Regions from separate parts of the Streptomyces sp. NPDC002734 genome, predicted to be linked through region 1. Evidence: riboswitches for the same ligand, from Rfam matches in the RefSeq annotation. Region 1 holds a riboswitch; the other holds the start of a gene.

The links. Region 1 has a riboswitch for cobalamin ahead of ABT026_RS22765 (VWA domain-containing protein). Riboswitches for the same ligand answer to the same signal wherever they lie in the genome.
Region 2: linked by a shared signal. The riboswitch ahead of ABT026_RS09930 (energy-coupling factor ABC transporter permease) and the one ahead of ABT026_RS22765 (VWA domain-containing protein) in region 1 are both predicted to bind cobalamin.

The regions. Positions count from the first base shown of each region.
Region 1 is NZ_JBEOVU010000027.1:20,808-35,989, reverse strand. Features, by position in the region: gene cobM (precorrin-4 C(11)-methyltransferase) at 1-460, shown strand, start outside; gene cbiE (precorrin-6y C5,15-methyltransferase (decarboxylating) subunit CbiE) at 432-1,712, opposite strand; cobalamin riboswitch at 1,745-1,891, shown strand; gene ABT026_RS22765 (VWA domain-containing protein) at 1,934-4,060, shown strand; gene cobO (cob(I)yrinic acid a,c-diamide adenosyltransferase) at 4,060-4,674, shown strand; gene cobBC (bifunctional hydrogenobyrinic acid a,c-diamide synthase/histidinol phosphate aminotransferase CobBC) at 4,668-7,118, shown strand; gene ABT026_RS22745 (cobalamin biosynthesis protein) at 7,100-8,092, shown strand; partial or broken gene ABT026_RS22740 (GNAT family N-acetyltransferase) at 8,113-8,616, shown strand; gene ABT026_RS22735 (cupin domain-containing protein) at 8,721-9,098, shown strand; gene ABT026_RS22730 (cobalt-precorrin-6A reductase) at 9,111-9,839, opposite strand; gene ABT026_RS22725 (cobyric acid synthase) at 9,836-11,317, opposite strand; gene cobF (precorrin-6A synthase (deacetylating)) at 11,314-12,057, opposite strand; gene cobN (cobaltochelatase subunit CobN) at 12,054-15,182, opposite strand, start outside.
Region 2 is NZ_JBEOVU010000008.1:123,431-138,612, reverse strand. Features, by position in the region: gene ABT026_RS09990 (YbaB/EbfC family nucleoid-associated protein) at 444-788, shown strand; gene recR (recombination mediator RecR) at 859-1,458, shown strand; gene ABT026_RS09980 (DUF5063 domain-containing protein) at 1,451-2,110, shown strand; gene ABT026_RS09975 (aspartate kinase) at 2,333-3,610, shown strand; gene ABT026_RS09970 (SigE family RNA polymerase sigma factor) at 3,935-4,633, shown strand; gene ABT026_RS09965 (hypothetical protein) at 4,819-5,874, shown strand; gene ABT026_RS09960 (SURF1 family protein) at 5,896-6,774, opposite strand; gene ABT026_RS09955 (S9 family peptidase) at 7,082-8,938, shown strand; gene ABT026_RS09950 (ATP-binding protein) at 9,179-9,577, shown strand; gene ABT026_RS09945 (energy-coupling factor ABC transporter ATP-binding protein) at 9,635-10,465, opposite strand; gene cbiQ (cobalt ECF transporter T component CbiQ) at 10,624-11,376, opposite strand; gene ABT026_RS09935 (energy-coupling factor ABC transporter substrate-binding protein) at 11,382-11,831, opposite strand; gene ABT026_RS09930 (energy-coupling factor ABC transporter permease) at 11,828-12,544, opposite strand; cobalamin riboswitch at 12,575-12,760, opposite strand; gene ABT026_RS09925 (GNAT family N-acetyltransferase) at 12,865-13,413, opposite strand; gene ABT026_RS09920 (potassium channel family protein) at 13,600-14,307, opposite strand; gene ABT026_RS09915 (TrkH family potassium uptake protein) at 14,300-15,182, opposite strand, start outside.

The DNA.
Region 1 (15,182 bases):
CTGGGACGTCACCCCCGGCGTCCCCGCCTACGCCGCCGCCGCGGCCGTGGCGGGGCGGGAGCTGACCGTCCCGCTGCTCGCCCAGTCCGTGGTCCTCACCCGCACCCGGGCCCGGTCGACCGCGATGCCCGCGACCGAGTCGCTGGCCGCGTTCGCCGCCACCCGGGCCACCCTGGTGCTGCACCTGGCCATCACCCGGATCCGCGAACTGATGGAGGAGCTGACGCCCGAGTACGGCCCCGACTGTCCGGTGGTGGTGGTCCACCGGGCCAGCCAGCCGCAGGAGTCGGTGCTGCGCGGCACCGTCGCGGACATCGCCGACGCGGTGGAGACGGCCGGCCTGCGGCAGGCCGCCGTCATCCTGGTGGGCCGGGCGCTCGACCCGGCCCCCGGCGGCGAGTCGTTCCTCTACGACCCGGCCCGCCCTCGCCTCAGCCCACCGTCAGGCTCCACTGGGTGACCGTCCGCGCCGGCGTCCAGCCGGTGAACGAACCGATGGGCGCCGTCGTCTCCACCGCCAGGCGGGTCAACTCCCCGCCGTGGCGGCGGTAGGCGTCCGCGAGCAGCGTCTCCGTCTCCAGCGTCACCCCGTGCACCACCAGCCGGCCGCCCGGCCGCAGCGCCCCCAGACATGCCTCCAGGACGCCTGGCCGGGTGGCCCCGCCACCGATGAACACCGCGTCCGGCGCGGCCAGTCCGGCCAGCGCGTCCGGGGCCCGCCCGGTCACCACCCGCAGCCCCGGCACGCCCAGCCGGCCCGCGTTACGGGCGACGCGGGCGGCGCGTCCGGCGTCCGCCTCCACGGCGGTGGTGACACAGGTGGGGTGCGCCCGCATCCACTCGATGCCCACCGATCCGGCGCCCGCGCCCACGTCCCACAGGTGCTGTCCCGGCGCGGGCGCCAGCCGTGCCAACGCCGAGGCCCGAAGGTCACGCCGGGTCAGCTGGCCGTCGTTCTCGAACGCGTCGTCCGGCAGCCCCGCCACCAGACCGTGGGCCGGCGGCCCCGCGAGCTCCAGAGCCAGCACGTTCAGGGCCGGCGCCTCGCCGGGTGGCGAGGCCAGCCAGTCGTCGGCCGTGCCCGACAACCGCGACTCGAGGTCCGTGCCCAGGTCGCCGAGCACCGTCACCACGCTCCGCCCGTATCCCGCGCCCGCCAGCAGCGCCGCCACCGCGGTCGGGGTCGCAGCGTCGGAGGACAGCACCAGCACCCGGTGCCCGGGCGCCAACTCCCGCAGCAGCAACCGCGGATCACGGCCCACCAGCGTCACCACGGCGCACCGCTCCGACGGCCAGCCCATGCGGGCCCGCGCCAACGCCACCGAGGAAACCGCCGGTTCGACGTCCACCGAGCCGACTCCCAGCAGATCGACGAGGGTCGTGCCGATACCGGACACCAGCGGGTCGCCCGAGGCCAGCGCCACCACCCGCGCCCCGCCCAGCGACGCCAGCAGCGGGGGCAGGCCCTCGCGCAGTGGCGAGGGCCACGCCTCACGGCGCTGCCCGGTCACCTCCGGCAGCATCGCCAGATGCCGCCGCCCGCCCAGCACCACCTCCGCCTCCAGCACCGTGCGTCGCAGCCGCTCGGGCAGCGAGGGCCAGCCGTCGGCGGTCACGCCGACGACGGTGATCCGGGAAGCGGCGGCCTGGGAGACGGTGTTCGTGGAGGCGGTGTTCGTGGAGGCAGGGGGAGGGGGCGTGCCGATCGTCATGCCGGTGACGCTATCGTGGTCCATCACAGGCACGAGGTGCCCCTACGGCCCAGCCATCGGAAACGGTGAGGACGGCCGGCGGGGAGAATCTGGGAAGCCCGGTGAGATTCCGGCACAGGCCCGCTGCGGTGAACCGAGCCTCGCTCACGAGGACTCGGCAAGTCCGAAGACCGGCCTCGCGCCCGCCCCCATACGGATGGCGAAACGAGCGGGAGCCTCACATGCCATTGGTGCGTTCGCACTACCCCTTTTCCGCGATCGTCGGCTGCGACGCCGGCGAACTCGACGACCTCGGCCTCTCCCTGGTCCTGACCGGCATCTCGCCCGCGATCGGCGGCGTCCTCGTCCGCGGCGAGAAGGGCACCGCCAAGTCGACCGCCGCCCGCGCGCTGGCCGCCCTGCTGCCGCCCGTGGACGTCCACCCCGAGGACCGCTTCTCCACGGACCCCGCCGACCCCGACGACGCCTCGCCGGACGGCCCCTTCGCGGCTGGCGCCCCGGTGGAGAGCCGCCCGGTGCGGCTCGTCGAACTCCCCGTGGGCGCCACCGAGGACCGCGTCCTCGGCTCCCTGCACCTCGAGAAGGCCCTCGCGCACGGCAAGGTGGCCTACGAGCCCGGTCTGCTGGCCCGCGCCCACCGCGGCATCCTGTACGCCGACGAGGTCAACCTCCTCCCCGACCACCTGGTCGACCTGCTGCTGGACGCCGCCGCCACCGGGCGGGTCACCGTCGAACGCGACGGGTTCTCCGTGGAGCACTCCGCCCGGTTCCTGCTCATCGGCACCATGAACCCCGAGGAGGGCGAGCTGCGGCCGCAGCTCCTCGACCGGTTCGGCCTCACCGTCGAGGTCGCCGCGCCTCGCGATCCCGCGCCCCGTGCCGAGGTGGTGCGGCGGCGGATGGCCTACGACGCCGACCCGGCCGGCTTCGCGGCGCGCCACCGTCCCGCCGAACAGGCCCTGGCGGCCCGGGTGGCCGCGGCCCGCGAGCGGCTCGGCCAAGTCCTCCTCCCGGACACCGCGCTCACCAAGATCGCCGAGATATGCGCCGCGTTCGACGTGGACGGGCTGCGCGCCGACATCGTCACCGCCCGCACCGCGGTGGCCCACGCCGCCTGGGCCGGCCGGACCACCGTGACCCGCGCCGACATCCGCCGCGCCGCCCGGCTCGCCCTGCCGCACCGGCGCCGCCGCAACCCCTTCGACGCGCCCGGGCTCGACGAGGACCTGCTCGACCGGATCCTGGGCGACGACGAACTCCCACCGGACCCGCCGCCCTCCCAGCCCCCGGCCGACGAGGGCCCGGACGGGGCGGGCGACGACGGACCAGGCGACGACGGACTCGGGGAGGACGCACCCGGGGAGAACGACGCGCGCGAACCGGGGGCGACAGGAGGCGGCGCCGAAGGCGGTCAGGCCCCCGACGACGCCACCCCGAAGGCCCCGGAGCCCGCCGCCGGACCGGACGACTCCCCGGACGCGGACGCCGACCGGACGCCTGCCGCACCCCCCGGCCGGGGAGCCGCGCAGGACACCACCGTCAAGGCCACCGCCCCCTACCGCCCGCGACTGCTCACCGTCCGGGGCACCGGCGAGGGCACCGACGGCCGCCGCAGCCGCGCCCTGGGAAGCCGGGGCCGCCGGGTCGGCGTCGCCCGGCCCGGCCAGGACGCCGGGGGCTCCCTGCACCTGGTCGAGACGGTGCGCGCGGCGGCGGCCCGCACCCGGACCGGCCGCGCCGACGGCCCGCTGCGGCTGCGCGGCGAGGACCTGCGCACCGCCGTCAGGGAGGGCCGCGAGGCCAACCTGATCCTCTTCTGCGTCGACGCCTCCGGTTCCATGGCGGCCCGCAAGCGCATGAGCCAGGTCAAGACCGCCGTCCTCTCCCTGCTCCTCGACGCCTACCGCCGCCGCGACAAGGTCGGCCTGATCACCTTCCGCGGGCAGCACGCCGAACTCGCCCTGCCCCCCACCCACTCGGTGGACATCGCCGCCGCCCGCCTCGACGACCTTCCGGCCGGCGGCCGCACGCCCCTCGCCGAGGGACTGCTGGAGGCCGCCCGCGTCGTCGCCCGCGAACGCCGGCGCCACCCGCGGTTGCGTCCCCTGCTGGTCGTCGTCACCGACGGCCGCGCCACCGGTGGCAAGGACGCCGTCGCCCGCTCGCTGCGGGCCGCCGACCAGGTCGCCTCCCTCGGCGTCAGCGCCGTGGTGGTCGACAGCGAGTCCGGCCCCCTGCGGCTCGGCCTGGCCGCCGGCCTGGCCGCCCGCCTGCACGCCGACCACCTGCCCGTCCGCGAGGTCAGCGCCGACGCGCTGAGCACCGCCGTCCGAGAGAGGGCCGCCTGATGCCCCAGGGACAGCCGACCGTCGTGCCCGACGACGGACTCACCACCCGCCAGCGCCGTAACAAGCCCCTCCTGGTCGTCCACACCGGCGACGGCAAGGGCAAGTCCACCGCCGCCTTCGGCCTCGCCCTGCGCGGCTGGAACCAGGGCTGGAACATCGGGGTCTTCCAGTTCGTCAAGTCCGCCAAGTGGCGCATCGGCGAGCAGACGGTCTTGGAGCGCTTGGGCCGGCTCCACGCGGAGACCGGCGAGGGCGGTCCCGTCGAGTGGCACAAGATGGGCTCCGGCTGGTCCTGGACCCGCAAGCACGGCGACGCCGAGGACCACGCCACGGCCGCCGCCGAGGGCTGGGCCGAGATCAAGCGGCGCCTGGCCGAGCAGACGCACGACCTGCTGGTCCTCGACGAGTTCACCTACCCCCTCGCCTGGGGCTGGATCGACGTCGAGGACGTCGTCACCGCCCTGCGCGAGCGCCCCGGCCGCCAGCACGTGGTGATCACCGGACGCCGGGCCGCCCCGCAACTGCTCGAGGCCGCCGACCTGGTCACCGAGATGACCAAGGTCAAGCACCCCATGGACGCGGGGCAGAAGGGCCAGCGAGGCATCGAATGGTGACGCACGCCCGGCCCGGACCCTCGCCGGCCCCGCACGGCACCCCGCCCGTGCCGCTGCCCCGGATCATGATCGCCGCCCCGATGACCGGTCAGGGCAAGACCACCGTCGCCACCGGCCTGATGGCCGCGCTGCGCGCCGCGGGCCACACCGTCAGCGGTCACAAGACCGGCCCCGACTACATCGACCCCGGCTACCACGCCCTCGCCACCGGCCGCCCCGGCCGCAACCTCGACCCCCACCTGGTGGGGGAGGAGCGCGTCGCGCCGCTCCTGCTGCACGGAGCCCGCGGCGCCGACGTCGCCGTGGTCGAGGGCGTGATGGGCCTGCACGACGGGCGGATCGGCACGGACGGCTTCGCCTCCACCGCCCACGTCGCCGCCCTCACCCACACGCCGGTCGTCCTGGTCGTCGACGTCTCCCGGATGTCCCGCTCGGCCGCGGCGATCGTCGAAGGCATGGCCTCCTGGGACCCCGCCGTCGACGTCGTCGGCGTCATCCTCAACAAGGCCGGCTCCGAGCGCAACGTCGCCGAGATACGCCGCTCCCTGCGGCTGCCTGTGCTCGGCGTCGTGCACCGCGACGAGGAGATCGGCGCGCCCTCCCGCCACCTCGGGCTCGTCCCCGCCGCCGAACGCGAGGACTCGGCCCGCGCCGTCCGCCGGCTCGGCGAGCGGATCGCCCGGGACGTCGACGTCGACGCCGTCCTCGCCCTGGCCCGCAGCGCACCGCCGCTGGACGCCGTGGCCTGGAACCCGGCCGACGAGGTCACCGCGCCGCCCGGCGGCGAACGCCCCGTCGTCGCCGTGGCCGGCGGCCGCGCCTTCACCTTCCGCTACACCGAGACCGAGGAACTCCTGACCGCCGCGGGCTGCGAGGTCGTCGCCTTCGACCCGCTGACCGACCCCGCCCTGCCCCCCGGCACCCGTGGCCTCTACCTCGGCGGCGGCTTCCCCGAGGTGTACGCCGCCGAACTCGCCGCCAACGCGGCTTTGTTGACTTCCGTCCGGCAGGCTGTCCGGGACGGCCTGCCCACGGTGGCCGAATGCGCAGGCCTGCTCTACCTCACCGAGACCCTCGACGACATCCCCATGGCCGGCGTGCTCCCCGCCCAGGCCGCGATGACCGGACGCCTCACCCTGCGCTACCCGCACGCGACCTCGCCCGGCGACACCCTCCTGACCAGGGCGGGGGAGCGGGTCACCGGGCACGAGTTCCACCGCACCCGCACCGCCCCCGGCGCCTGCGCCACCACTCCCGCCTGGGAGATCGACGGCCGCCCCGAGGGCTTCGCCTCACCGACGCTGCACGCCTCCTACCTGCACGTCCACTGGGCCGGACACCCCCGGCTCGCCCAGCGGTTCGCCGACGCCGTCCACCGCGCGGGCGCGTCCGCCGCCCCGCGACCCGGCGGCCCTGCCGCCTGGGACCCACTGCGTCACCACGGCGACTCCGAGGCCCGCGGCGGACTTCTCGACCTCGCCGTCAACGTCTACCCGGGCGAGCGCCCCGACTGGCTCGACCGCGCGCTGCACGACAGCATCGCCGACGCCGCCGCCTACCCCGACGCCGAACCCGCCCGCCGGGCCGTCGCCCGCCGCCACCACCGGCCCCCGCAGGAGGCGCTGCCCACCGCGGGCGCCGCCGAGGCGTTCACCCTCGTCGCCCGCCTGCGCCCCTGGCGGCGCCCGGTGGTCGTCCACCCGCAGTTCACCGAGCCCCACGCCGCCCTCGAACAGGCCGGACACACCGTCACCAGCGTGTTCTGCCGCCCCGAGGACGGCTTCGCCCTCGATGCGGCCGCAGTCCCCGAGGACGCCGACCTCGTCGTCATCGGTAACCCCACCAACCCCACCGGCGCCCTCCACCCGGCGGCCACGCTGCGTGCGCTGCGCCGCCGTGGCCGCCTGATCGTCGTCGACGAGGCCTTCATGGACGCCGTCCCCGGCGAGCCGGAGTCCCTCGCCGACGAGCGCGCCGAAGGGCTGCTGGTGATCCGCAGCCTCACCAAGCACTGGTCGATCCCCGGCATACGCGCCGGCTACGTCGTCGGCGACCCGGCCGTCGTGCGGGAACTGGCCCGCGCCCAGACCCCCTGGTCGCTGTCGTCGCCCGCCGTCGCCGCCACCGTCGCCTGCACCGCCCCTGAGGCGCTCCCCGAGGCCCGTGCCCGGGCCGAACAGCTCGCCGTGTGGCGGGAGTTCCTCCAGGACGGGCTGGCCGCCGCCGGGGTGCCGTTCACCCCCTCCAGCGGCCCCTTCGTCCTCGCCCGGCCGGGGGAGGGGCTGCACGGCCTGCTTCGCGAGCACGGCGTCGCCGCCCGGCGCGCCGACACCTTCCCCGGCCTGGACGCCTCCTGGATCCGCCTCGCGGTCCGGCCGCCGGAGACCACCCGCCGCTTCCTCGACGCCCTCGCGGAGGTGCGGGCATGCGCCGCTCCCGCGTGACCGCCTCCCCGGCGAGCACCCGCGCGGCCGGTCTCCTCCTGGGGCACGCCGCCGACCGGTTCCTGGGCGACCCGCGCCGTTTCCACCCGGTCGCCGGCTTCGGCACCGTCGCCGGGGCCCTCGAACGGCGCCTGCACGCCGACTCCCGCGCCCGGGGCGCCGCCTACACCGCGCTGCTGGTCGGCGGCGCCGCGGCCCTCGGCGTCGCCGCCGAACGGGCCGCCGCCCGCCGTCCCGTGACCCACGTGGCCGTCACCGCCCTGGCCACCTGGGCCGTCCTCGGCGGACGCTCCCTGGAACGCGAGGCGTCCGCGGTCCACGCCCGCCTCGCCGCCCCCGACCTGCCCGCCGCCCGCCGCCGGCTCCGATCCCTGGTGGGCCGCGACACCACCACCCTGGACGAGGGACAGGTCGCCCGGGCCGTCGTCGAGTCCGTCGCCGAGAACACCTCCGACGCCGTGGTCGCCCCCCTCGTCTGGGGCGCCCTGGCCGGCGTCCCCGGCCTGATCGCCTACCGGGCCGCCAACACCCTCGACGCCATGGTCGGCCACCGCACCCCCCGCCACGTGCGCTTCGGCTGGGCCTCCGCCCGCCTCGACGACCTCCTCAACCTGCCCGGCGCCCGCCTGGCCGGCCTGCTCACCGCCGCCACCTCGCCCAACGGCCCCACCGCGCCCCTGGTTGCCTGGCGCCGCGACGCCGCCGGCCACCCCAGCCCCAACGCGGGCGTCGTCGAGGCCTCCTTCGCCGGCGCCCTCGGCCTCACCCTCGGCGGCACCAACCACTACGCCTCCGGCACCGAACACCGCCCGACCATGGGCGACGGCGCACCCCCCACCCCACCCGACATCCCCCGCGCCACCACCCTGGCCCGCCGCGTCGGCCTCAGCGCCGCCCTCGCCGCGGCGGCATTCGCGGCGGCACGGACCTCTGCCCGACGCGAGAGCACGAGCGACTCGCCGACCCGGGCGTGACCGGTACCGAGGAGAAGCAGATGCGGTTGCGCGACGTCGCACCGGACGACCTCGGCGCGTACATCAGGATGCGCTGCGATCCCGTCATGATGGCGGACCTGGGCGGCCCCCTGCCGCGGGAGGGGATGGCGGACAAGGTCCGTCGCGACGCCCGGGAGGCGGCGGACGACATCGCGTGGCTGAAGATGATCGTCCCTGACGGGGCCGGTCCCGAAGTGGTGGCCGGGACCGTGACCATCTGGTCCCACGAGAGTGGCGACGGGCCGATGTCCGAGATCGGCTGGATGGTCCTGCCCGAATGGCAGGGCCAGGGCCTCGGCAAGCGAGCCGTCCGCGCCCTGCTGGAAGAGGCCAGGGACCAGAACCGCTGGGGCCCGGTGCACGCCTTCCCGGCCGTGGACAACGCGGCGTCCAACGGCATCTGCCGCTCCGTCGGGTTCCGCCACCTCCGTGAGGCCGACATCAGCTTCGCGGGACGGGTCCTCAGGACCAACCACTGGGTGATCGACCCGGGCAGGGACCTGCGCCGGGAGCGTGACGCCGACCGTCCGGCACGGACCGGGCGGCCGGGGGACGCCACGCCCCCGCGCCGCGGGTCCGGGCCGGGCGGCTGCTAACGTCCGAAGCCATGGACGACAGCGTGTACACGGGCAACGCCGGCCAGGACGCGGCCCTCGACCGGGGCTGGCTGCTCGGGCACTTCAAGGAGCCGGGCGACCCGCGACACAGCGAGGCCCTGGAGATCAAGTGGGGCGTCCACCCCCGGGGCGACCGGCGGGCCCAGTGGGTGCGCGGCGAGAAGCGCACCGCACTGCAGGTGCTCGTCAGCGGGCGGTTCCGGGTCGAGTTCCCCCACCGCAGCGTCGTGCTGGAGCGGCAGGGGGACTACGTCGTGTGGGGCGAGGGCGTGGACCACTCCTGGGTCGCGGAGGAGGAGTCGGTGGTGCTCACCGTGCGCTGGCCCTCCGTCCCCGGCTACGCGGTGCCCGCGGCCGGGGAGGCGTGAGCGCAGGACCGGTCAGCCGGCCGCCGCACGAACCCAGGCGAACGCCTCGGCCACGTCGTGGACCACCGGCACACCCGCCGCGCCCGGTGGCCGCCTGACGACCACCACGGGCACGCCGAGCTCGCGCGCGGCCTCCATCTTCGGCCAGGTGTACGTGCCCCCGGAGTCCTTGGTCACCAGCACGTCCGCGCCGTGCTCACGGAACAACTCCCGCTCACCGTCAAGGGAGTAGGGGCCCCGGCTGGTCACCAACCGCCACGCGGGAGGCAGTTCGAGGTCCGGGACGTCAACGACCCGCGCCAGCACGGCAGTCGACGCCAGAGTCGGCACGAACCGGCGCAGCTCCTGCCGCCCCACCGTCACGAAGGGCCGCACCCCCAGCCGAGCCGCACACCCCGCGGCCTCCTCGTGCGAGGAGACGTACGACCACGCCGGATCCGGCTCCCACCCCGGCCGCTCGAGCCGCAGCAGCGGCACCCTCGAACTCCCGCACGCCGCCTCGGCGTTGGCGCTCATCCCCTGTGCGAACGGATGCGTCGCGTCGACCACCGCGTCGAAGCCGGCGAGCGCCGACCGCAGCCCGGGCACGCCGCCGAAGCCGCCGATCCGCACCTCGCCCACCGGCAGCCGGGGCCGGGCCACCCGGCCCGCCAGCGAGGTCGTCACGTCGATCCCGGCGTCCACCAGCAGCGCTGCCAGCTCCCGCGCCTCCGAGGTCCCGCCCAGCAGCAGCAGCCTCACCGCACACCTCCGGGCGGCAGCACCGGAAGCGAGGCCGGAGCCCCGTCGCGGGCCAGCGCGACCAGCGCGTCGACGTCCAGGTGCTCCTCCGCCAGGTCGGCCAGGCCCTCGATCCGGGCCTCCCGCGCCTTCGCGAACCGCACGCCCGAGGGCGCGCACCCCAGCGCCGCGCCGAGGAACGCCGACCGGAAGGCGTCGCCCTCCAGGCTGCCGTGCCACATCGTCCCGAACACGTTGCCCGCCCGGGCCCCACCCAGGAACTCCTCGGCCCCGTCGCCCACGGTGATCCGACCGTGGTGGATCTCGTAGCCGGACGCCGGCGCCCCCAGCGCCGAACCCTCCGGCAGCCGCAGCGTCTTCTCCGCCGAGAAGTCCGTCCGCACGTCGAGCAGCCCCAGCCCCTCCGCGGACGCGCCCGGCTCCGCCTCGACGCCCTCCGGGTCGGCGACGACCCGCCCCAGCATCTGGAAGCCCCCGCAGACCCCCAGCACCGGCCGCCCCCGCCGGACGTGCTCCACCACCGCCCGGTCCAGGCCACGCGAGCGCAGCCACGCCAGGTCCGCCAGCGTCGAGCGGGTCCCCGGCAGCACCACCAGGTCGGCGTCCGACAGGTCCCCGGGCCCCGACGCGAACACCACGTCCAGGTCCGGCTCCAGGCCGAGCGCGTCCACGTCGGTGAAGTTGCTGACCCGCGGCAGCCGCACCACGGCCACCCGCCGCACCGCGTCCCCGCGCGCCCGGCGGCCCTCCAGGTCGAGGGCGTCCTCCGAGTCCAGCCACAGTCCCGGGTCCCACGGCAGCACACCGAACACCCGGCGCCCGGTGAGCCGTTCCAGGTCCTCAAGCCCCGGCCGCAGCAGACCCACGTCACCGCGGAACTTGTTGACCACGAACCCGGCCATCAGCGCCTGGTCGGCCGGCTCCAGCAGCCCCACCGTCCCGTACATCGAGGCGAACACCCCGCCCCGGTCGATGTCGCCGACCACCACCACCGGCAGCCCGGCGTGCCGCGCCAGCCCCATGTTCACGTAGTCGCCGGCCCGCAGGTTGATCTCGGCGGGGCTCCCCGCGCCCTCGGCCACCACCACGTCGTACCGGGCGGCCAGGTCGTCGTAGGCGGCGTGCGCCGCCCGCGCCAGATGACGGCGCCCCGCCTCCCAGTTCGACGAGGAGACGTTCCCGGCCGGCTGCCCCATCAGCACCACATGGCTACGCCGGTCGGTGCCCGGCTTCAGCAGCACCGGGTTCATGGCCGGCTCGGGCACCGCCCGCGCCGCCACCGCCTGCACCCACTGGGCGCGCCCGATCTCGGCCGTCGCCCCGTCCCGGCCCCGGCACACCATCGAGTTGTTCGACATGTTCTGGGCCTTGTACGGCGCCACCCGCAGCCCCCGCCGGGCGAACGCCCGGCACAGCGCCGTCGTCACCACGCTCTTCCCGGCGTCCGAGGTGGTTCCCGCCACCAGCAGCCCGCTCACGCCACCGCGCCCTTCCTCAGCAGACACACGTCCATCACCCACCCGGCCGCCCGACGCGCCCGCTCCCGCGCCCGCAGGATCTCTGGCAGCACCTCCCCGACCCGCCCGGCCACCAGCTCCTCGCCGTCCGCGCCGAGATTGGCCCCCCACCACACGGACCAGTCCGCCAGCCCCTCGAACCGCGGCTGAGCGCCCAGCATCACCACGATGTTCTCCTGACCCTCCGCGACCGCGGCCGCCAGCCGGCGGGCCGTCGTCACATGCACCGGCCGCCCCACCTCGTGCAGCACCATGCGATGGCGCGCCGCCAGCAGCTGCGGCGCGCTCACCCCGGGCAGTACGTCGTACTCCACCGGCACCACGCCGCGCGCGGCGATCCGCTCCACGATCCGCACCGTGGAGTCGTACAGCGAGGGATCGCCCCACACCAGGAAGGCCGCCGTCCCCCCGCGCGCGGCCAGCACCCCCTCGTAGGCGGCGACCCGCGCCTCGTGCCAGGCCGCCACCGCCCCCGGATAGTCCTTCGGGTCACGCCGGTCACGCTCCGGGTCCGGCACCTCCACCAGCTCCACGCCGTGCGCCTCGCACACCACGCGGCGCGCCTCCAGCAGCCCGTCGTCCTCCGCCTTGCGGGCGGCCACCGCGTAGTCGCAGCCCCGCAGGGCCTCGACGACCTCGGCGGTCAGGTGCCGCGGCCCCATGCCGATGCCCAGGATCCGCACCCTCACCGCGGCGCTCACTCGGACCGCTCCTCCAGCTCGCCCTCGACCTCCAGGTACACCTCGGCCATCGCCCGCAACGTCTCCGGATCCGGCTCCGCCCACAGGCCGCGGTCCGCCGCCTCGTGCAGCCGCTCCACTATGCCGTGCAGCGCCCACGGGTTGGAGCGCCGCAGGAACTCCTGCGTCTCCTCGTCCAGGACGTACTCGGCGGCCAGCTTCTCGTACATCCAGTCGTGCACCACGCCGGCCGTCGCGTCGAACCCGAAGAGGTAGTCGACCGTCGCCGCCAGCTCGAACGCGCCCTTGTAGCCGTGGCGCCGCATCGCCGCGATCCACCGCGGGTTGACCACCCGGGCGCGGAACACCCGGGCCGTCTCCTCGGCCAGCGTCCGGGTGCGCACCGCGTCCGGCGTGGTCGAGTCGCCCACGTACGCCCTGGGGTCGGAGCCGGTCAGCGCCCGGACCGTGGCGATCATGCCGCCGTGGTACTGGAAGTAGTCGTCGGAGTCCGCGATGTCGTGCTCGGCGCTGTCGATGTTCTTCGCCGCCACCTTGATCCGGCGGTAGTTGGCCCGCATGTCGTCCGCCGCCGGCACGCCGTCCAGGCCGCGGCCGTAGGCGAAGCCGCCCCACGCCGTGTACACCTCGGCGAGATCGCGGTCGTCGCGCCAGCTGCCCGACTCCACGAGCTGCAGGATCCCGGCGCCGTAGGATCCCGGCTTCGAGCCGAAGATGCGGGTGGTGGCCCGGCGCTCGTCACCGTGCACCGCCAGGTCCGCCCGGGCGTGCGCCCGCACGAAGTTGCGCTCCTCCGGCTCGTCCAGCACGGCGACCATCCGCACCGCGTCGTCCAGCATCGCCACCACGTGCGGGAAGGCGTCGCGGAAGAAGCCGGAGATGCGGACCGTGACGTCGATCCGGGGACGCCCCAGCTCCTCCAGGGGCACCACCTCGAGCCGCGACACGCGACGGGACGCCTCGTCCCACTCGGGCCGCACGCCCAGCAGCGCCAGCACCTCCGCCACGTCGTCGCCCGAGGTCCGCATCGCCGACGTGCCCCACACCGACAGGCCCACCGACTCCGGGTAGCTCCCGGTGTCCGCCAGGTGCCGCTCCACCAGCGAGCGCGCCATCGCCTGACCGGTCTGCCAGGCCAGCCGCGACGGCACCGCCCGCGGGTCCACGGTGTAGAAGTTGCGTCCGGTCGGCAGCACGTTCACCAGCCCGCGCAGCGGCGAACCCGACGGCCCGGCCGGCACGAACCCGCCCGCGAGGGCGTGCACCACGTGGTCCAACTCCTCGGTGGTACGGGCCAGTCGCGGCACGACCTGCTCGGCGGCGAACTCCAGCACCCGCCGCACCTCCGGGTCGTAGTGCAGGGCCGCGGCGGCCGCCGGGTCCCAGCCCGCGGCCTCCATCCGCTCCACCAGCTCCCGGGCCCGCGCCTCGACGCCGTCGACCACGGCCGAGGCGTCGTCGCCCTTGAGGCCCAGCGCCGCCCGCAGTCCCGGCACGGCACCGCCGACGCCGCCCCACACCTGGGCCGCCCGCAGGATCGCCAGCACCAGGTTGACCCGGGCCTCACCGGCCGGGGCCTCGCCCAGCACATGCAGGCCGTCGCGGATCTGCGCGTCCTTGATCTCGCAGAGCCAGCCGTCGACGTGGAGCAGGAAGTCGTCGAACTCCTCGTCGTCCGGGCGCTGTTCCAGACCCAGGTCGCGGTGCAGTTCCGCCGCGCGCATCAGCGACCAGATCTCGCCCCGCACCGCCGGCAGCTTCGCCGGGTCCATGCTCGCGATGTTCGCGTGCTCGTCCAACAGCTGCTCCAGGCGCGCGATGTCGCCGTAGGACTCGGCGCGCGCCATCGGCGGGATCAGGTGGTCCACGACGGTGGCGTGCGCACGCCGCTTGGCCTGCGCGCCCTCTCCCGGGTCGTTCACCAGGAACGGGTAGACCAACGGCATCCCGCCCAGCGCGGCGTCGGTGGCGCAGGCCGCCGACAGCGCGGCGTTCTTGCCCGGCAGCCACTCCAGCGACCCGTGCTTGCCCAGGTGGACGACGGCGTCCGCGCCGAAACCGTTCTCCAGCCAGCGGTACGCGGCCAGGTAGTGATGACTCGGCGGCAGCGACGGGTCGTGGTAGATCGCCACCGGGTTCTCCCCGAAGCCGCGCGGCGGCTGCACCAGCACCACCACGTTGCCCGCCCGCAGCGCGGCCAGCACGATCTCCCCGGCCTCGTTGACGAACAGCCGGCCCGGAGCCGGGCCCCAGGCCTCGGTCATCGCGTCCCGCAGCACGGACGGCACGCCGGCCGTCCACGCCGCGTACTCCTCGGCGGTGATCCGCACGTGGGCGTCGGTGAGCTGGCCGGAGGTCAGCCACTCCTCGTCCTGGCCGCCGGCGGCGATCACCGCGTGGATCAGCGCGTCCCCGGCCTCCTGGTCGTCGGGCAGGTCGAGGCCCGGCAGGTCGCCCTCCGCGCCCAGGTCGTAACCCTCCGCCCGCAGCCGCCGCAGCAGCCGCACCGCGGAGCGGGGGGTGTCGAGACCGACCGCGTTGCCGATGCGGGAGTGCTTGGTCGGGTAGGCCGACAGCACCACGGCGACGCGCTTCTCCCCGTTCGGCACGTGCCGCAGCCGGGCGTGGTTGACCGCGATGTCCGCCAGCCGAGCGCACCGCTCGGGGTCCGCGACGTAACGCGGCAGGCCGTCCCGGTCGATCTCCTTGAAGGAGAACGGCACCGTGATGATCCGCCCGTCGAACTCCGGGATGGCGATCTGGCTCGCCGAGTCCAGCGGCGTGACGCCGTCCTCCGACGCCGCCCACTCCTCACGGGAACTCGTCAGGCACAGCCCTTGCAACACCGGGACGTCCAGGGCGGCCATCCGCTCCACGTCCCAGGCCTCGTCGTCGCCGCCCGCACTCGCCGACGCCGGGACGCTGCCGCCCGCCGCCAGCACCGTCACCACCAGCGCGTCGAAACCGGCCAGCGCCTCGTACAGCTCGTCCGGCGCCGACCGCAGCGAGCCGGCGAACACCGGCACGCCCACGGCACGACCGGTGGCGTCCACCGCGTCGGCCAGGGTGTGCGCGAACGCCGCGTTGCCGCCCGCCTCATGGGCCCGGTAGTAGAGGATCCCGAC
Region 2 (15,182 bases), on a different contig from region 1:
CACACACCTGTAAACGATCACTGCCGACCCGCCCGGCGGCCGCCTGCCCGCGCCCGCCGTCGCCGCCCCCGCGGTCCGGGCCACGGCGACCCTCCGGCTCCTGCGACCGGACCCGGCACCCCGTCGGCACTGTGCGTGACGCGGTGATCACGTGGCGTGCTCCGCGTGTCGGCACCTTTCCTACCCCCCAACGAGTGGCACAGGCAGCGGTTTGAACCACGGATCCGCCCGTAAGTGGCCTTTCAACAGGCGCAGGAGCCTCGACACGCTCACCCGAAAGTGTGACGGAGCGGCCATCGCGTCGACCGCGTAGGCTCGTTCAAGAGGGGTGAATCTTTCCGCCCTCTCAGGAAAGACGTGTCCGTGACGTGTCGTGTTCCGGCCCGCCGGAACCGTCGTGCCCGGCGCGAACGCGCCGGCCCAGCGAGCTCAGGAGCTGAATCGTGTTTCCCGGTGGTGGCCAGCCCAACATGCAGCAGTTGCTGCAGCAGGCCCAGAAGATGCAGCAGGACCTGGCCCGCGCCCAGGAGGAGCTGGCGAACACGGAGGTCGAGGGTCAGGCCGGCGGCGGCCTGGTGCGGGCCACCGTCACCGGTTCCGGTGAGCTGCGCGCCCTGGTGATCGACCCCAAGGCGGTGGACCCCGAGGACACCGAGACCCTCGCGGACCTGGTGGTCGCCGCGGTGAAGGCCGCCAACGACAACGCACAGGAGCTGCAGTCCCGCAAGCTCGGCCCGCTGGCCGAGGGACTGGGCGGCGGCAGCGGTATCCCGGGTCTGCCTTTCTGACCCGGGAGGCGGCGACTACCGTACGCAGAGGGCGGCTCCGCCAGGAGCCCCGAGGAAGGCAGGCAGGGCGTTGTACGAGGGCGTGGTCCAGGACCTGATCGACGAGCTGGGAAGACTCCCCGGCGTCGGTCCCAAGAGCGCGCAGCGCATCGCCTTCCACATCCTCCAGGCCGAGCCGACGGACGTCCGCCGGCTGGCGCAGGCCCTCATGGAGGTCAAGGCCAAGGTCCGCTTCTGCGTCACCTGCGGGAACGTCGCGCAGGAAGAGCAGTGCGCGGTCTGCCGCGACCCCCGGCGCGACCTCGCCGTCATCTGTGTGGTGGAGGAGCCCAAGGACGTCGTGGCGATCGAGCGGACCCGTGAGTTCCGCGGCCGCTACCACGTGCTGGGCGGAGCCATCAGCCCCATCGAGGGGGTCGGCCCCGACGACCTGCGGATCCGGGAGCTGCTCGCGCGGCTCGCCGACGGCGCCGTCACGGAGCTGATCCTCGCCACCGACCCCAACCTGGAGGGCGAGGCCACGGCGACGTACCTCGCCCGCATGATCAAGCCCATGGGCCTCAGGGTCACCCGCCTGGCCAGCGGCCTCCCGGTGGGCGGCGACCTGGAGTACGCGGACGAGGTCACTCTCGGCCGTGCCTTCGAGGGGAGACGACTCCTAGATGTCTGACGCAACGCTGCACTCCACCGCGATGGACCCCGGTGACTTCGCGGTCCAGATCGCCGACCAGGTCGAGAGCTTCCTGGTCGCCGTCACCGAGGTCGCCCGGGGCGACGATCCCGACTCGGCGGTCCCGTTCCTCCTGCTGGAGGTCTCCCAGCTGCTGCTGGCCGGCGGCCGCCTCGGCGCGCACGAGGACATCGTGCCGGACGAGCGCTACGAGCCCGACCTGGGCCCGGAGCTGGACGTCGACGAGCTGCGCGAGCGGCTGGCCGCGATGCTCGACCCGGTCGACGTCTACTCCGAGGTGTTCGACCCGTACCAGCCGCGCCGCGCGCCGGTCCCGGCCCGCATCTCCGACGACCTCGCCGGCGTCATCACCGACCTCCGCCACGGCATGGCGCACTACCGCGCCGGCCGGGTGACCGAGGCGCTGTGGTGGTGGCAGTTCTCCTACCTCTCCAACTGGGGCGCGATGGCCTCGGGCGCGCTGCGGGCCCTGCAGTCCGTGGTGGCGCACGTCCGGCTCAACCAGCCCCTGGAGGCGCTGGACGGCCTGGACACCGACGAGCACCTCGAGGAGGAGGCGCTGGCGGAGGCCGCGGGCGAGGTCATGTTCCAGGAGATCGCCGGTCCGCTCGGCCTGCGCCGCGTGAAGTAGGCCATACAGCCTGCTCAGGGGTTTGCCGTCACCCGGACGGGGGAGGCGCGCCCTCGGCCGGGGCGGTGCGGGAGCCGCCCCGGTCACCTGCGGGCGGCGGCACACGAACGGGACATCTCATCATCCGGTTGACCGGATGGGATTTTCAGCCGCTCGTTAGACTGAATCGACCGCCGCACACCTGTGCGCGCGGCTGGAGACGGAAGCGAGCGAGGAGCGCACGTGGGCCTTGTCGTGCAGAAGTACGGAGGTTCCTCCGTAGCCGATGCCGAGGGCATCAAGCGCGTCGCCAAGCGGATCGTGGAGACCAAGAAGAGCGGCAACCAGGTGGTTGTCGTGGTCTCCGCGATGGGCGACACGACGGACGAGCTGATCGATCTCGCCGAGCAGGTGTCGCCGATCCCTGCCGGTCGCGAACTCGACATGCTGCTGACCTCCGGTGAGCGGATCTCCATGGCGCTGCTGGCCATGGCGATCAAGAGCCTGGGCCAGGAGGCGCAGAGCTTCACCGGCAGCCAGGCAGGTGTCATCACCGACTCGGTCCACAACAAGGCGCGCATCATCGATGTCACGCCGGGCCGCATCCAGGCCTCCGTGGACGAGGGCAACGTCGCGATCGTCGCCGGTTTCCAGGGCGTCAGCCTGGACACCAAGGACATCACCACCCTCGGCCGCGGCGGATCCGACACCACCGCCGTCGCCCTCGCCGCCGCGCTGGAAGCGGACGTCTGCGAGATCTACACCGACGTCGACGGCGTGTTCACCGCCGACCCGCGCGTGGTGAAGAAGGCCCGGAAGATCGACCGGATCTCCTTCGGCGACATGCTGGAGCTGGCCTCGTCCGGGTCCAAGGTGCTGCTCCACCGCTGTGTGGAGTACGCCCGCCGTTACAACATCCCGATCCACGTGCGGTCGTCCTTCAGCGGGCTGCCCGGCACCTGGGTCAGCAACGAGCCCATTGAGCAAGGGGAGCAGCAGGTGGAGCAGGCGCTCATCTCCGGTGTCGCCCATGACACCTCCGAGGCCAAGGTCACGGTCGTCGGCGTGCCCGACAAGCCGGGCGAGGCCGCGGCGATCTTCCGCGCGATCTCCGACGCGGAGATCAACATCGACATGATCGTGCAGAACGTCTCGGCGGCCTCCACGGGCCTGACGGACATCTCCTTCACGCTGCCGAAGTCCGACGGCCCCAAGGCCATCGAGGCGCTGGAGAAGGCCCGCACCGCCATCGCGTTCGACTCCCTGCGCTACGACGACCAGATCGCGAAGATCTCCCTCGTCGGCGCCGGCATGAAGACCAACCCGGGCGTCACCGCCGACTTCTTCGACGCGCTCAGCCGGGCCGGCGTCAACATCGAGCTGATCTCCACCTCGGAGATCCGCATCTCGGTGGTCACCCGCGCCGACGTGGTCGAGGAGGCCGTGCGCGCCGTGCACACCGCCTTCGGTCTCGACTCGGACAGCGACGAGGCCGTCGTCTACGGCGGCACCGGCCGCTGACGCGGCGCCTCCGCCGGAACCGGGGCCCTTCTTTCCTCGTCCTTGGATGAGGAAAGGGGGGCCTCGTCCGCATTCTTCGGGCGATGAAACCCCTGGCCGGCAGCCATGAGCTTTATATGATCGGGGCGGACGTGTGTGCGGTCCGGCCGGCGCCTCTTGCCTCGGCCGCTGTCCCGTCCGAAGATTTCCCTTTCGCTGTCAGGGCGGTCGGGGGGACGTTCCGGGGGACGGTCGACGTATTGGGGAAGAGCGGGGCATGAAAGATTTCGGGACGGGTTCGACGAGGGCGTACAACCCTCAGGGGGGTCGGGACGTCCAACGGGCGTGGCAGAGGTTCTCGAGTTCCCCGTGGCGGCACGCAGCGCCGGCCTGCGCCCTCGCCGGTCCCCCAGACCCGGCGGTACGCCGGGCGGCATGCCGGTGATCGCGCCCATGCCGTCGGCGCGCCGCGCACGTGTACCCGCTCCCCGGCAGGGTGACGGCCTCATGCCGTCCCAGGCCACCGGCTCCACCGAGGCGGTGGCCCAGGCCGGAACCACGGTCGACCACCTCACCGCGACCTACCGGGAGCACTACCGGTCGCTGCTGCGCCTCGCGGCGCTGCTGCTCGACGACACCGCGTCCTGCGAGGACGTGGTGCAGGAGGCGTTCATCCGGGTCCACTCGGCCCGCCGCCGGGTCCGCGACCCGGAGAAGACGCTCGCCTACCTGCGCCAGACCGTCGTCAACCTGTCCCGCTCGGCACTGCGCCGCCGCATCCTCGGCCTGAAGCTGCTGTCGAAGCCGATGCCCGACATGGCGAGCGCCGAGGAGGGCGCCTACGACCAGCTGGAGCGCGACTCGCTGATCAAGGCCATGAAGGGGTTGCAGCGCCGCCAGCGCGAGGTGCTGGTGCTGCGCTACTTCTCCGACATGACCGAGGCACAGGTCGCCGAGACGCTGGGCATATCCGTGGGCTCGGTGAAGGCCTACGGCTCACGCGGCATCGCCGCCCTGCGCGTCGCGATGGGAGCGACGGCATGAGCGGTCCCGACGACGACGACCTGGCGCGGCGCACCGCTTTCGGCCGTTCCCGGCCGTCACGGGTACGCCGCACCCGCCACTCCTGGCATCCTTGGCTCCCGTCGGACCGCGGTCCGACGGCACAGAGCCCGAGCGCCTCCAGCCCGCAACCCAGCCCGCACGAACCGCACGGTGGGAACGAACCTGTGAACGAACGCCCCGACGAACAGAGCCTCGGGTCCGGGCTCGGTCCGGACGAGGCGGAGCTGCGACGGCTGCTCCACCAGGCCGTCGACGTGCTCGAGCCCAGCGACGACACCCTGGACTACCTCCGGCACGCGGTGCCCGCCCGGCGGGCCCGCAAGCGCCAGGCCCTGGTGGGCATGGCGGCGGCCGCCCTCTTCGCCGGCACGGCCGTCCCCGCGGCGGTGCACGTCTCCACGGCGGGCTCCGCCGAGGACGTGCGCGCCGGCAGCGCGTCGGGCGGCACCGAGGTCCAGGGCGGCCAGGGCGACGACCTGCACACCGGGGTCACCGCCGGCACCGCGCTCCCCGGCCTGCCGGGCGTCACCGACGACGTCGGGTCCCGGGGCGGCGACAGCAAGGGCGGCAAGGACGCGGGCGCCGACGCGAGCGCCCCGGCGTCCGCCCCCACCTGCACGGCGGCCCAGCTGTCGGCCCCCGTGGGGGAGCTCGGCCCGGTCGGCGCCGACGGCAGCGTCTCGGGCGTCTTCCGCGTGTACAACTCCTCGATCGCGGGCTGCTCGGTGAGCGACCCGGGCACCGTCTCGGTCAGCGCCCTGGGCGCGGCCGACCCGGCCCGGATCGCCGTCGTCCGGCAGGCCGGCGACCAGCAGGAGTACGAGCAGCTGCTGCTCGCCCCCGGCAACTCCTACGTCATACGCGTCTCCTGGGTCGCCTCCGGCTCCTGCCCGACCGACGACCCGGTGGAGTCCCCGACGACGTCCGGCGGGACGGACGGCGGTGGCGGCGGCGACGCGGCGGGCGGCCAGGACGGCGGCACCAGCGCGCCTCCCACCGTGGGCGGCAGCACCGACGGCCGGGTCGGCTCGACGGGCAACGAGGGCACCGAGGACGGCGTGTCGACGCAGCTGGGCAAGAGCCAGGCGAACGCGGACGGCAGCGTCGTGGTCAGCTACCGCCCGCAGGGCGCGGACGCCGCGGGCACGGCGGCCTCGGTGACGGTCCCGGGCGCGTGCGCGGGCACCGTGTACCGGACGGGGATCCTCGCGGGCAGCTGAGGCCCTGGGCCCGGGCAGCGATCAGGAAGCGGCGGGAGCGGACTCCCGCCGCTCCTGCGTTTCCGGGTCCTGCCCGGTGGTGGCGGGGGCTCCGGCGTCGGCGTTCGCGGCGTTCGCGGTGTCGTCCGCGTCCTCGGGGAGGATGCCCAGCTCGGCGTCCCGGACGAACTCCGCCTCGCGCCGCAGCAGCCGGTACCACATGAAGACCACGAAGCCGGCGAAGACGAACCACTCGCCGGTGTAGCCCAGGTTCTGGAAGGCCTTCAGGTCCAGCCCGCTGCCGGGCGCGGCCGCGGGCGGCACCGCCTTCATGCCCGCGTCGCCCTTGTTGAGCACGACCCAGGCGTCGTACACGTCGTACGGCACCAGGTTCACCAGCGAGGCGGCGCTGATCGCGCCGGTCTGCCCCGCGGGCAGGCCGCCGGCCGCGGGCACGCCGTTCTGGCCGGGCACCTCGGACACCTGCAGCGCGCCCGTCACCGTGACCTCGCCCGCGGGCGGGGCGGGCACGTCGGCCGCGTCGGGCGTACCGGGCAGCCAGCCGCGCACCACGGGCAGCGCCCTGCCGTCGCCGGTGCGGAGCATGGTCAGCACGTACGAGCCGCGCCGCTCGTCCACCTCGCGGTCCGGCACCAGCAGCTGCTCGCCGTACCGGCCGGTGACGGTGGCCTGGTCGCCGACCGTCTGCTTGTCGACGGGGAGCAGCTCGGCCAGCGGCCGCGCGGTGCTCGGGTCGGCCTTGCGGTCCTCGGCGGCCTGGGCCGTCGCGTCGCGGTGGCCGTCCACCCGGGTCTCGAACCGGTCCAGCTGCCATGTCCCCATGAACACGCAGAACGGCACGGCGAGCAGCACGAAGACGTTGATCCCCCACCAGCGGGGCGTCAGAAGGAACCGGTACACCCCACCCACGGTACCGGGGCCCCGCCCGGTCCCCGGGGCCGGGCTGCCCGCCCGCCCGGCCGTCGGGAGCCGCCGCCGCGAGGCCGCCGCAACCGGTGCGCCTAGCGCCGCCCGGGCGCTGCCCCGGATGCGCTCCGGCAGCGGCCGGAGCGCTACCCCGGACACCGCTCCGGCAGCGGTCGGAGTGCTGCCCCGGACACCGCTCCGGCAGCGGTCGGAGTGCTGCCCCGATGCCGCTCCGGCCGCTGCCCGAACCGCTGTCCGCACCACTCCGCGCCCGGGCCCGCCGAGCAGGCACTATGGGGCCATGACTGACACCACCGGCCACCCCGAGGCCCCGGAGACGCCCACGACCATGCCCGACTGGGAGAAGAGGTTCAGGGCCCCGCGCGTGTCCCTGCCCGACTGGGCGGAGGACGCCCCCGACCGCTCCCTGTTCGTCTCCAACGCGACGGGCACCTACGAGCTCTACGCCTGGGACCGCGCCACCGGCGCCCAGCGCCAGGTCACCGACCGCCCCAACGGCACCACGGACGGCACGCTGACCCCCGACGGCGCCTGGATCTGGTGGTTCGACGACACCGACGGCGACGAGTTCGGCGTCTGGCGCCGCCAGCCGTTCCACGGCGGCCCCGACGAGGAGGCCGTCCCCGGCCTGGAGCCCTCCTACCCGGCCGGTCTCGCCCTGGGCAGGGACGGCCGCACCGCCGTGGTCGGCCGCTCCGCCGACGACGAGGGCACCACCATCCACCTGGCCCGCGACGGCGAGGACCCGGTCGAGATCTACCGGCACGCGGAGTCCGCCGGTGTCGGCGACCTGTCCCACGACGGCTCGCTGATCGCCGTCGAGCACACCGAGCACGGCGACGCCATGCACTCCGCGCTGCGCGTGCTGCGCCCCGACGGCAGCACCGTCGCCGAGCTCGACGACACCAAGGCCGGCACCGTCGAGCTGGGCCTGGAGGTCCTCGGCTTCGCCCCGGTCGACGGCGACGCCCGGCTGCTCGTCGGCCACCAGCGCCGGGGCCGGTGGGAGCCCATGGTCTGGGACGTCGCCACCGGCGAGGAGACCGACCTGGCCCTGGAACTGCCCGGCGACGTGAGCGCGGAGTGGTACCCGGACGGCTCCGCGCTGCTGATCGCGCACAGCTTCGAGGCCCGCAGCGAGCTGTTCCGCTACGACCTGACGAGCCGCGCCCTGGAGGAGATCGACACGCCGCCCGGCACGGTCTCCGGCGCCACCGCCCGCCCCGACGGCAGCGTGGAGTACCTGTGGTCCTCCGCCGCCCGGCCTCCGGTGGTGCGCTCCACCTCCGGCCGCGTGGTGCTCGACCCGCCCGGCATGAAGGCCCCCGAGTCGGTGCCGGTGGAGGACGTCTGGGTGGAGGGCCCCGGCGGCCGCATCCACGCCCTGGTGCAGAAGCCGGCCGGCACGACGGGCCCGCTGCCCACCGTCTTCGAGATCCACGGCGGCCCCACCTGGCACGACAGCGACGCCTTCGCGGCAGGCCCCGCGGCCTGGGTCGACCACGGGTACGCGGTGGTCCGGGTCAACTACCGCGGCTCCACCGGCTACGGCCGGGAGTGGACGGACGCCCTCAAGCACCGGGTGGGCCTGATCGAGCTGGAGGACATCGCCGCGGTCCGCGAGTGGGCCGTCTCCTCGGGCCTCGCCGACCCCGCCCGCCTGGTCCTGACCGGCGGCTCCTGGGGCGGTTACCTCACCCTGCTCGGCCTGGGCACCCAGCCGGAGGCGTGGGCGGTCGGCATCGCCGCCGTCCCGGTCGCCGACTACGTGACGGCGTACCACGACGAGATGGAGGCGCTGAAGGCCATGGACCGCACCCTCCTGGGCGGCACCCCGGAGGAGGTCCCGGAGCGCTTCGAGGCGTCGTCCCCGATCACCTACGTCGACCGGGTCCGGGTGCCCGTCTACATCTCGGCCGGGGTGAACGACCCGCGCTGCCCGATCCGGCAGGTCGAGAACTACGTCAAGCGCCTGGAGGGCCGCGGTGCGGTCCACGAGGTCTACCGCTACGACGCGGGGCACGGCTCCTTGGTGGTCGACGAGCGCATCAAGCAGGTCCGGCTCGAACTGGACTTCGCGGCGCGGCACCTGCCGGGCGCGGACGCCGGGGCGGACGCGACGCCGACGGCGGGCTGACACCGCCCGGTCCGCGCCCGCCCGTTCGACCGCCCGTCCGTGAACTGTCCGTAGTGGCCGATGACGCCTCGGTATACGTAAAGTCACGATTCGTTCACTCTCCGATGCGTCAACGCCTCGCGTGCGGGATACGGATAGGCCGTGCTCACAGATTCGACCAGCTCCCACCAGAACCCCCGGCGGCGCGTGTCCGAGCGGCACGCGCCGGCGGCCGGGGGTCCCGGGTGTGCCGAACCCCTCGTGTTCGCCTCCCAGTTCAGGTCCTCGCCCCGCGGGGCCCGGCAGGCCCGGCACTGCGCCGTGCGCCGGCTCGCCGAGTGGGGGTTCCCACCGACCTCCGACCTGTCCTGCGCGGTCGCCCTGCTGGTCGGTGAGCTGGCCGCCAACGCGGTGCGCCACGGGCGGGTGCCGGGGCGGGACTTCGCGCTCCGGCTCGCCGTCGACGAACTCGGCGGCCTCGCCCGCGTCGAGGTGATCGACGCGTCCGAGACCCCGCCGCCCTCCGTCGCCGCGCAGGCCGCGCCGGAGGACGAGTCGGGGCGAGGGCTCCTCCTGGTCGACGCGCTGGCCGTCCGCTGGGGCTCGCAGCCGCGGCAGCCGATCGGCAAGATCGTCTGGGCGGAGCTCAAGACCGGCTGAGCCGATCCGGTGCGGGCGGCGGGGTCTTGAGGCTCCCCTCGAAGACGGAGGGCTGGGTCAGGCCCGGTCTCCCTCCGCCGTCCAGCGGGCCAGCTCCTCCGCGGTGCGCGGGACGAAGCCCGCGCCCGCCCCGCCGCCGCGTCCGCGCAGTGCCGCCCCGACCGCGACTCCCCACGGCATCCGCAGGCCCGCCTCCCGCAGCGCCTCCGCCCGCGCCAGCAACTCCCCGGCGGGCCCCACCCGCACGCCCGCCGGGGTCAGCAGCGCGACGTCGTCCGCCCACCGCAGCGCCAGGTCCACGTCGTGGGTGGCCATCATCACCGTGGTCCCCCCGCGCCGCAGCGACTCCAGCGTGGCGAGGAGCCGCTCCTGCCCGTCGGGGTCCAGCCCCGCCGTCGGCTCGTCGAGCACGAGGACCCGCGGCCGCATGGCCACCGCCCCCGCGACGGCCGCCCGTTTCCGCTGCCCGTAGGACAGCAGGTGCGTGGGGCGGTCGCCCAGCCCGGTGATGTCCAGCGCCGCGAGCGCCTCGTCGACCCGCGCCCGGACCTCCGCCTCCGGCAGCCCCAGGTTCAGCGGCCCGAACGACACGTCCTGCGCGACCGACGCCGCGAACAGTTGGTCGTCCGGGTCCTGCACGACGAGCTGCACGGTGGACCGCAGCCGGGTCAGCCCGGCGCGGTCGTACGACACCGGCCCGCCCTCCAGTTCCACCCGGCCGGAGCGCGGCCGCAGCCCTCCGCTCAGCAGCCGCATCAGCGTCGTCTTCCCGCTGCCGTTGCGCCCGAGGAGGGCCAGGGCGCGGCCCTCGCGGACCTCGAAGCCGAGGCCGTCGAGCACGCGGGGGCCGTCCTCGTACCCGAAGGACACGTCCCGCAGGGCGACCAGCGGCGGCGCCGCGCTCGCGTCCGGCGCCCCGCCTCCGACCGGCGCCCTGCCTCCGGCCGCCGTTGCTCCGACCGCCGGGCTGCCCGCCGCCGTGTCTCCGGTCGCCGGGCCTGTCTGCTCCCCGCTCGCGCCGCCCTCGGGGGTTCCGCTCGTCCGGTTCACGACAGACGTCCTTCCAGCACGGCGTCGAGCACGACGATCGCGGTCAGCAGCGCGACACTCGCGCCGACGAAGCCCCCGGACACCCGGGTGGGCGGGACCAGGACCCGCAGCGTCCCGTCGTACCCCCGTCCGGCGAGGCCGGTGTGCAGCCGGCCCGCCCGGTCGAAGGCCCGCACGAACGCGGTGGCCCCCAGCCCGCCCAGCGAACGCCAGGCCGCGGCCTTGGTCCGCTGCCCGAGCCGAGCCGCCTGCGCCTGCCGGACCTGCCGCACCGAGTCGAGCAGCAGGAACGCCATCCGGTACGTCACCACCGCCACGTCCACCACCGCCGCCGGCACCCCCGCCCGCACCAGGCGGGGCAGGAGGTCCGACATCGGCGTGGTGAACGCGAACACCAGCACGCCCAGCGAGGCCGCCGAACTCCGCAACAGGAGCTCACCGGCCCGCAGCGCCCCGTCGGGCGCCGGGCCCAGCACCGCGCCGTCCGGCCCGCCGACCCGCACCAACAGCGTCGCCGCGCCGGTGACGCAGAACCCGAGCGGCGCGCGGTAGGCCCGCCACAGCCGCCCGGCCGGCACCCGCGCGAATCCCAGCAGCACCACCAGGGCGGTCACCAGCACCAGCAGGGCGCCCGGCCACGGCGGCAGCGCGACGGCGAGCAGCGTGAGCCCGAACCCGAGCACCGCCTTGTCCACAGGATGACGGCGGCGCCAGCAACTGCTGTGCGCCGCCGCGTCGATCGACAGCACAGGCGTCAAACCCGCCTGGCTGCGGCGTCGTTCCGGCCGTCGTGGGTGGCGGCACCCGCACCGGTGTTGGCGTCCGCGTCCACGGGGGCGGCGATGGCGTCCGCGTCCACAGGGGCGGCCGGAGCGGCCACCTCACCGGCGGCAGCCGTGCCCGCCCGGGCCTCGCCCTGCCGACGCCCGCGCCACAGGCCCAGGCAGTAGGAGACGACTCCCGCCCCCACCGCCGCCTGAAGCGCGAACAGCCCCGACTCGATCTCGCCGGACGGAGGTTCGTACACCGGCGAGAACCAGGGGCGGTAGTCCGGGTCGATCTCCTGGATCGCCACCTCCGCCTCGGCGTCGGCCCCGGTGAACGGCTCGGGCTTGTGGTCGCCCATGCCGAGGACCACCGGCAGCACCGCCATGGCGGCCACGGTCAGCACCAGCAGCAGGTTGATCCGCAGGTTCCGGCTCATCGCGACACCGCCCCGGTGCTCGCGCCCGCGCCGGTCCGGGCCTTGCCCGGCCCGGCGGTCCGCAGGCCCAGCCGGGCCAGCTCACCCGCGCTCGACTGCGCCAGCAGCCGCACCACCAGCACGGTGAGCAGCCCCTCGCTCACCGCCAGCGGGATCTGCGTGACCGCGAAGATGGACCCGAACTTGCCCAGCGCGCCCGCGAATCCGCCCACCGGGTCGGGGAAGGCCAGCGCGAGCTGCACGCTGGTCACGCAGTAGGTGCTGAGGTCGGCGACGAACGCCGCGCAGAACACCGCCACCGCGAGCCGCGCCCCGCACCGCAGGGCCAGCCGGTACACGCCGTACCCGGCCCAGGGGCCGACCACGGCCATCGAGAAGACGTTGGCGCCGAGTGTGGTGAGCCCGCCGTGGGCGAGCAACAGCGCCTGGAACAACAACGTGACGGTGCCGAGCACCGCCATCACAGGGGGCCGGAACAGCACCGCCCCCAGCCCGCTCCCCGTAGGGTGCGAGCAACTACCGGTCACCGACGGCAACTTGAGCGCCGACAGGACGAACATGAACGCGCCCGAAGCTCCCAGGAGCAGCGTGCTCTCGGGATGTTCCCTCACCTCACGGGTGAGTTGACGAACTCCGTGGACGACAAACGGCGCAGACGCGGCAACCCAGGCGATCGCGTGCGCCGGAGGAAGAAACCCCTCGGCTATGTGCATGGCTCAGCAGACCCTCTCCAGCACCTCGTGGATGGACGACGCGCCTTGGCCGGTCTCCTGGCTGACGGGTACCACACGCCCGTGCTCCGCCTTCCCGGGTCCGTGAGGACCCAGTGGCTGCCCGTGAGGGCCGGAGCCGGACTTCCCGATCACAGTGGCGAGGGCCGCACCGGCATCACACCGGATTTCCCGTTCACCAAGACCTTGTGACAGTAATCCGGCATCCCGCCCACTGACAAGCGAGCCCGATCCGGCCACCGGCGTCCGCGACCGCCCGACACGCCCCGCACCGCGGGCGCCGCAAGGGCCGAGGGGCGGGCTCAGTCCTTCCCGCGGTCGAGCCCCCAGGTCTGCAGGACGTAGGGCCGTCCCTTCTCCTCACCCTCGATCAGGGGCACGTCCAGCAGACGGAATCCGGCCCTGGTGGCGACGCCGACGCTCGCCGCGTTCTCCGCCTCCAGCTCGAGGATCACCTGCTCCGCCCCCAGCTCCTCGAAGGCGTACGCGGCCATCACCCGCACCGCCCGGGCCGCCAGCCCCTGCCCGCGGTGCGCCGGGCCCACCGCGTAGCCGATCTCCACGCCCTCCGGAGCCCGGCGCAGCATCACCTCGCCGAGCGGGGCCCCGCCGTCCAGCGTGATGGCGAGCAGGATGGTCGTCCCCTCGGCCCGCAGCTCGCGGGTGCGCACCAGCCGGGCGCGCGAGGCCGACTCGTCGAAGGGGGAGACGATGGGCGTCCAGTAGGCGATGTCCGGGTGGTCGAACAACGCCGGCATCGCCGCCAGGTCGTCCTCCGTCCAGTCCCGCAGGACCAGACCCTCCCCGGTCAGTTCCATCCGCTCGGGAAAGGGCGACGCGTCATGACTCATGCGGGGTGACCTCCTGGCCTGGCCGGAAAACACGGGTGGCACCGGCGCCGGGTGCGCGAGTGCCGCGGACGGTGCGCGGTGCATGGTGCACATCCTCTGTGGTGCATTCCATCCTCCCGCCGACCGGATGTCAGTCCGATTTTCGCCGGGCGACCCCGTGACGCCCCTCCGCCCTCTCACGGCCGCTCACCGGAGCTCGCTGAAGCGCTCCGTCTCCCGGCTGTCACCGGCGACGATGATCGTGTCGTCGGGCCCCACGACCGTCGCCGGCGTCGCGTAGGTGAAGTCCTCGCCGGGGCGCTTGACGGCGACGACGGTCAGCCCGAAGCGGGAGCGGATGTCGCTCGCGCCCAGGGGGATGCCGACGATTCCGGCCGGCGGATTCGTCTTGACCATGGCGAAGCCCTCCTCCCACTCGATGTAGTCGAGCATGCGGCCGAGCACCAGGTGGGCGACCCGCTGCCCCATGTCGTGCTCGGGCAGGACGACGTGGTGGACGCCGAGCTGGGAGAGGATCCGGCCGTGCTCCTCGCTGGTCGCCTTGGCCCAGACGTGCTTGATGCCGAAGGAGACCAGCAGCGAGGCCGTGAGGATGCTGGCCTCCAGGTTGGAGCCGATGGCGACGACGGCCCGGTCGAAGTCCTGAACGCCCAGCTGCCGCAGCGCGTCCTCCTTGGTGGAGTCCGCCCGGACGGCGTGGGTGAGGACCCCGGACAGCGCCTGCACGACGTCCTGACCGGCGTCGATGCCCAGCACCTCGGTGTCCGCCTCGACCAGCGCCTTGGCGACGGCACGGCCGAACCGGCCGAGACCGACGACCACCACGGCGTCCCGGTGGCCGGCCCGCTGCCTGCGCTGCCTGCGTTGCCTGCTGGGGATGAACTTCCTAGCCAATGACGGGACGCTCCTCGGGAAGGTCGTACAGGCGGACGCGATGGCGCAGGGCGAGCGCGGACGCGACGGTGATCGGCCCGAGCCGCCCGACGAACATCAGCACCACCAGCAGCAGTTGGAGGCCGACGGGCAGACGCGTGGTGATGCCGGTGGACATCCCCGTGGTGGAGAAGGCCGAGACGACCTCGAACAGCGACCGGTCGAGGCCGTGCTCGGCGAAGACCATGAAGGCCATGGTGGAGACGACGACCGCGGCGACCGACAGCAGCGCCACGGTCAGCGCCTGGCGCAGCAGCGACGCGGACAGGCGGCGGTCGAAGACGTTCACCAAGCTCTCCCCGCGGATCTCCGCGTACAGCACGAAGAACAGCACCGCGAAGGTGGTGACCTTGATGCCGCCGGCCGTGCCCGCGCTGGACCCGCCGACGAACATCAGCACGTCCATGCCGAGCCAGCTCACCGGGCGCAGCGCGGCCAGGTCCACGCTGTTGAACCCCGCGGTGCGGGGGATGACGCCCTGGAAGAACCCGGCCAGCAGCTTCCCGGGAACGTCCAGCGGCCCCAGCGTCGCCGGGTTGGACCACTCCGCCGCGGTGACGAAGGCGCAGCCGCCGACCAGGAAGGCGCCGGTGCCGCAGAGCGCGATCTTGGTGTGGGCCGACCAGGCGCGGGGGCGGTGGAACCGGCGTCGCAGCTCGAACAGCACGGGGAAGCCGAGCCCGCCGGTGATGATCGCCAGCGCGACGGGCACGCAGATCCACGGGTCGGTGACGAAGGACATCAGGCTGTCGGAGTAGAGCGCGAAGCCGGCGTTGTTGAACGCGGAGACGCCGTGGAACACCCCCAGCCACACCGCCCGCGGCCACGGCTCGTCG